2 regions of the Psychrosphaera haliotis genome follow, and region 2 is predicted to be linked to the other one. Evidence: predicted binding sites of a transcription regulator. Region 2 holds the regulator's gene; the other holds the start of a gene.
What was found. The regulator MetJ, encoded in region 2, represses methionine synthesis genes. The targets are predictions, from matches to a motif close to TAGACGTCTAGACGTCTA.
Positions count from the first base shown of each region.

Region 1 (3,438 bases), on a different contig from region 2:
TTCTTTGCTGTACTTTTCAGTACCGCTCATTAATAAGCCACCTAACATTTTAAAGTCTGACTCATAACCTTTTAAAGATTTAGCTGAGCCAACTGGGAATGTCATTGCCATGTTAACTTCGCCTGCACGAAGCTTTTTAGGATAAACACTCACTTGCGTGCCCGTTGCCCATGTAAACTCTTTTAATCGAGCCAATACATTTTCAACGTTGTTGTCATAAACTTCGCCGTTTGCTACTGCTTTACGACCTTTATAGTCAGCTAACAATTCAGAAATGTCTTTTGCTTCAGAAATTTCCGCACGCACAGGCTCTTTGGTTGGGATAAAGCGCCCTAGCGTACGGTTACTTTCTACAAAGTATTGCTCTGCTACACGTTGCACATCTGCTGCTGTTACTTTTTCTACTAAGTCACGGAAGTAGAAAATATAACGATAGTCACCCATCGCAATGTACTCAGATAGCTCCATGCCTACCGAAGTTACGTTACGTAACGCTTCTTCTGTTTCTTTCAGTAGTGCAGCTTTAGCCACTGCTACTTCAGCTTCTGAAATTGTGTTCTCTTTAATGCCTTCAACCATAGAGATTAACGTTTTCTCCATAGCAGACGTTTCTTTGCCTTTAGAGCCTTGCGCCATAATAGTGAACGTTGAAGGGTCTTTTAATAGATAAGAATAGGCATAAGCTCCTGTTGCTAATCCAGGCTCAACCATCTTCTTCTGCATACGTCCACGAGCGCTATCAGATAAGATTTGAGATAGAACTTGAATAGCAGGCGTATCTTCATGTAACGCAGAAGGTACATGATAAACCGCAGCAATCATTGGCACATCACCAGTACGACGTAAGTTTATTTCACGCTCACCGTCTTGAGTTGGCTCTACTGTGTATAATTTTTCGATTGGCGTTTCAGGTTGCTGAAGCTTACCAAACGTTTTTTCGATCATTGCGATAGTCTTTTCTTTATCAAAACGACCCGCAACAGTAAGTACGGCATTATCTGGACGGTAATGACGTTTGTAGAAATCTCTTAATACTTGGAATGGGAAGTTTTCAACATCAGAACGCGCACCAATTGTAGAGTTTGCGTAGTTGTGCCATAAGAACGCCGTTGACGCTAAACGAGATGACAACATACGGAATGGGCTATTTTCACCACGTTCCATTTCGTTGCGAACCACTGTCATTTCTGAGTCTAATTGCTCTTTTGTGAATGTTGCATTAACCATACGGTCTGCTTCCATTCCTAAAGCCCACTCTAGGTTTGCTTCATCATATTCAAACAATTCAAAATAGTTTGTGCGGTCTAACCAAGTTGTTGCATTTACGCGCATACCACGTTTGTTAAATTCTGTATCAATAGCTTTATAGCTGTCAGAGCCTTTAAACAACATATGCTCTAATAAATGAGCCATGCCGGTTTCGCCATATTTCTCATGAACAGAACCTACTTTATAAGTTATGTTAACCAGCGTTTTTGGTTGAGCTTCATCTGGGTACATTAATACTTTCATGCCGTTAGACAAAGTGTACTCATTGATGCCTTCAACATTGCGAACAAAATCCATTGTTGCATTTTTTACCACTACTTCTGGAGCCGCGCTTTGTTGAGTTGCCGAACAACCCGCTAATGCTACAAATACAGCCGACGCCAATAAAGTTTTAGTAAATTTTGATTTGTTTTTACTAGTGAAAATCTTCATTAAATGAAGCTCCCTGGAGTTATTGTTATATCACTTATTGTAATACCTGTTTTATACCAAAATTAGGCACGGTTTCTAACTTCAAACTTGTAACAGTTTGTTACGATTCACCAACCATTTGAATGTTTAGACGTCTAGGCGTAAAAAAGTATTAGGCAAATCTACAAAAGTTAGCTAAAATTACGCCAAATTTAGGTAATACAAGAGACAGTTTAAATGGCAAAACATTTGTTCACATCGGAATCCGTATCTGAAGGTCATCCGGATAAAATCGCAGACCAAATTTCTGACGCGGTATTAGACGCTATTTTAGAGCAAGACCCTAAGGCACGTGTTGCGTGTGAAACATACGTTAAGACCGGCATGGTTATGGTTGGCGGTGAAGTAACAACGTCTGCATGGGTTGATATTGAAGAGTTAACTCGTAGCACAGTACGTGAAATTGGTTACACACACTCAGACATGGGCTTTGATGCTGATTCTTGTGCAATTTTGAACACGATTGGTAAACAGTCTCCAGACATCAACCAAGGTGTTGACCGTAAAGACCCTAGCGAACAGGGTGCTGGTGACCAAGGTTTAATGTTTGGTTATGCATGTAACGAAACTGAAGTGTTAATGCCTGCTCCAATTGAGTACTCTCACCGATTAGTTAAACGTCAAGCGCAAGTGCGTAAAGACGGTACGCTTCCTTGGTTACGCCCTGATGCAAAATCACAGGTTACGTTTGTTTATGAAGATGGCAAACCAGTTGGCATCGATGCGGTAGTACTTTCAACTCAGCACAGCGAAGACATCAGCCAAAAAGATCTAGTTGAAGCGGTAATGGAAACAATCGTAAAGCCTACCCTTCCAGCAGAATGGTTAACTGCTAATACTAAATACTTCATCAACCCAACAGGCCGCTTTGTAATTGGTGGACCAATGGGTGACTGTGGATTAACAGGTCGTAAGATTATCGTTGATACATACGGCGGCATGGCACGTCATGGTGGCGGAGCATTCTCTGGTAAAGATCCATCAAAAGTTGACCGTTCAGGCGCATATGCAGCTCGATACGTTGCTAAAAACCTGGTTGCAGCTGGTCTTGCTGACAAAGCAGAGCTTCAAGTTTCTTATGCAATTGGTGTTGCTGAACCAACGTCTATCAGTGTTGAAACATTTGGTACAGGCAAGCTTGAAGAAGACAAACTAATCGAATTAGTACGTCGTCACTTCGACCTACGTCCATATGGCTTAACACAAATGTTAGACCTAGAGCGTCCTATTTATAAAGGGACAGCTGCCTACGGTCACTTTGGTCGTGAAGAGTTCCCGTGGGAACGCACTGACAAAGTTGAAGCCTTGCGCGCTGACGCTGGTTTATAAAAAGCTTTTGCAGCAAATGAGTGAGACAGGCGCTGCTTTAAAAAAGGACTTTCGGGTCCTTTTTTTGTGCCTCCAATTTAACGACTGCAGCTCAATTACTTTCCATACTGAGCTTTAACCCAGCTCAATTACTTTCCACTTCGGACGCTCAAGTTCATCCATGAAGCGCTTCGCCAAGGCATCCTTGTCGCTGTGAACCCAGCCCAATTACTTTCCACTTCGGACGCTCAAGTTCATCCATGAAGCGCTTCGCCAAGGCATCCTTGTCGCTGTGAACCCAGCTCAATTACTTTCCACTTCGGACGCTCGAGTTCATCCATGAAGCGCTTCGCCAAGGCATCCTTGCCTTGGAAACCTCATTTGGAAAGT
Region 1 is NZ_BAAAFQ010000005.1:101,477-104,914, reverse strand. It holds gene ABD009_RS07365 (M16 family metallopeptidase) at 1-1,701, opposite strand, end outside; gene metK (methionine adenosyltransferase) at 1,918-3,069, shown strand.
Region 1: metK (methionine adenosyltransferase) is a predicted target of MetJ. The motif match lies at 1,829-1,846, and genes of this name have one in related genera.

Region 2 (3,438 bases):
AGCATGTTGGGCAAAAAATAATTTTGCTAACTTGCAAAAAAGCACCTTCGGGTGCTTTTTTTATGTCTGAAATTCAACATAGTAGATTTTTAGTCCTCTAGACGTTTAACGCCATAAAACCTGCCGTAGTAATTTTTTTTCATACAGTTCAATTCTCAACATTTAATTCGACGTTTAAACCCTAACTAAATTCTCCCATTTGATGTTAACTATACGCTTTTGTATTAAACGTAAGCTTATTGAGTTTATTAGTACTGAGTCTGTTTTTTACGGCATTTGTGCGCTTTGTTGTAATAAATTAACCAAGTGGTATGAGTTGTCTTATATGGTGTAAGTTCTTGTCGTGAATGGCTTTCCAATGCCGTACAGTGGCGGCGTTTACTCACTCCAATGGAACGTATTAATGTCAGACTTTAAGCAACGCGCACTCGATTACCATAGCCAACCATCTCCAGGAAAAATTTGTATCAACCTAACGACTCCAGCTGAAACGGTTGAAGACCTAGCACTTGCTTATAGCCCAGGTGTGGCTGAGCCAGTGAGAGAGATCGCTGCGGATCCTGACAATGCATACAAATACACAGCTAAAGGCAATACTGTTGCAGTGATTAGTAATGGAACCGCTATTTTAGGTTTAGGTAACTTAGGACCATTAGCCTCAAAACCTGTTATGGAAGGCAAGGCACTGTTATTTAAACGGTTTGCTAATATCGACTCTTTTGATATTGAAGTAACGCATAACACCGTTGATGATTTTATAAATACCGTAGCGAATATTGCAGATTCTTTTGGTGGTATTAATTTAGAAGATATAAAGGCGCCAGAGTGTTTTGAAATAGAACAAGAATTAAAGCGCCGATGTAATGTTCCGGTTTTTCATGATGATCAACACGGAACAGCCATTGTGACTGCCGCGGGTATGCTCAATGCATTAGAAATACAAGGTAAGCAAATTCACGATTGCACTATTGTATGTCTAGGAGCCGGCGCTGCTGCTATTGCATGTATGGAGCTACTGATTAAATGTGGTGCACAGCGTGAACGAATTTACATGCTGGATAGAAATGGCGTTATCCATACAAGAAGAGATGACTTAAACGAATATAAACAACTATTTGCTAATAATACCGATAAAAGAACACTAGAAGATGTGATTGAAGGTGCAGATGTGTTTGTGGGCGTATCGGGCGCTAACTTGTTATCTGCTGAGGCGTTAAAGTTAATGGCGCCAAATCCAGTGGTATTTGCTTGCTCAAATCCAGATCCTGAAATTAAGCCTGAATTGGCATTAAAAGTAAGAGACGATTTAATAATGGCGACGGGCCGTTCTGATTACCCTAACCAAGTGAACAACGTGTTGTGCTTTCCATTTATTTTTAGAGGTGCACTTGATGTAAGAGCAACGGCTATTAATGATGAAATGAAAGTGGCTGCCGTTGAAGCGATTCGAAATTTAGCGAAAGAGCCGGTGCCGGAAGAAGTATTGAAGGCATCAGGTGTGAGTAGTCTGACATTTGGCCCGCAGTACATTATTCCAAAACCGATGGATCCGAGATTATTAAAGAATGTCGCAAGAGCCGTATCGATAGCAGCGGTAGAAAGTGGTGTTGCTAAACTAGATTTACCCGCGGTTTAGCTTTGGGCTTGATATAACAAAAAGCCAACATTAATTGTTGGCTTTTGTATTTAACGGAGCGAAAAATCGTTAATCGTTAATCGTTAATCGTTAATCGTTAATCGTTAATCGTCTAGGGTCGGAATGTCTTTGCCCATCTCAGTAAGGATCTTTCTTACTTCTTCAGGTATTTGATCTGGATTTTCTTTTTTCAAATCATTATCTGATGGTAACGGCTGTCCTGTAAAAGCATGTAAAAATGCTTCACACAGCAGTTCGCTGTTCGTCGCGTGTCGTAAATTCTTTACTTGTCGACGAGTTCGTTCGTCAGTTAATACTTTGAGTACATTTAGCGGGATCGATACCGTGATCTTTTTAACTTTATCCGCTTTTTTTCCATGTTCTGCGTAGGGATGAACATATTCCCCATTCCACTTAGCCATAAAACACCTGATCAAGAATTACTGCTTACACGACATTGCTGCCGCTTTTAGTTGTTGAAATTGTATTGTATTACCAAAATTAGTCAAACAATCGATTGCTAAATGGAAACACTGCTAGACGTCTCCACTATTATAAATGGCAATTCCCGCAATAAACAGAGGGTTTTATAGATGAAAACCTATTTAACACTTTATTTTGTTAGTGCTTATGCATAAGCTGAACTAACTATTTGTAAATAAAAAAGTAACGATCTGATGAGAAGCCAAATAAAAAAAATCAAGACGGCACTAACTGTGAAAAAAAATGCACCAGTGAATGGCGACGGTAAAAATAAAGCTGAATTGTCACAGGCAAATGATATTCAAGAAAGTGAAGAGTCGTTAGATGACATTAGTATGCAAGAGATGTGGAAGAAGCTTCATATTCAAACCAAGCATATTAATGAACAGCTTCTACAATTAAACAATCACAAATTGGTGCATACCTATAACTCATTGCCTAGGTTTATTTGGTTTAGTTTATTAAAAGGCATCGCAGTGGGTTTAGGCAGTGTATTAGGTGCCACTGTGGTTCTATCTTTTGTGGTTTATATTTTATCTCAAATGGAATTTATTCCTATTATAGGCGAATGGGTTTCGGCCATTCTCGAGGTTGTTAGAGGACCAGAAGGCAACTAGTTTTTATAAACAATAAAGTGCCATAGCGTAATCTCATTTTATTCAGCTGAAAATAAGGGCTTCATTGCCCTTTTACTTTTTTTACGGAACAAAAATAGGCATAATGCGCCCTCAAAATTTAAAGGCTCAATGGAGTATCCAATGTCGATAGAATCAACACTTCAAGAACGCGGAAATAACACGTGTGAATTATGCAACAGCCCAGATAACTTGTCTGTTTATGCTGTATTGCCTAAAGCGGGTGATAACTCAGACGACTGCGTGTTGGTTTGTGACAAATGTGAGAGCGAATTAAACAGTACTGACACATTAGACGTTACCCATTGGCGCTGCATAAATGACAGCATGTGGAGCCAAGTGCCTGCAGTTCAGGTATTGGCATGGCAACAGCTGAAGTTGTTAACTAACCAAGGTGAAACTTGGGCGCAAGACTTGTTAGACATGATGTATTTAGAAGATGAAACGGCAGCATGGGCAGAGTCAGGTTTGGCACATAGAACCGCTGGCGGTGACGCAGAACACGTAGACTCTAATGGCGACAAGTTATCAGCAGGCGACAACGTCTATTTAATCAAAGATTTGCCAGTTAAGGGCGGTGGTTTTACCGCTAAACAAGGCACGACCGTTAGAGGCATTTCATTAACGAATAACCCTGAGCACATCGAAGGGCGCGTTAATGGACAAAAGATTGTTATCTTAACT
Region 2 is NZ_BAAAFQ010000007.1:174,809-178,246, forward strand. It holds gene rpmE (50S ribosomal protein L31) at 1-21, shown strand, start outside; gene ABD009_RS10425 (malic enzyme-like NAD(P)-binding protein) at 404-1,636, shown strand; gene metJ (met regulon transcriptional regulator MetJ) at 1,741-2,058, opposite strand; gene ABD009_RS10435 (DUF5665 domain-containing protein) at 2,353-2,736, shown strand; gene ABD009_RS10440 (PhnA domain-containing protein) at 2,878-3,438, shown strand, end outside.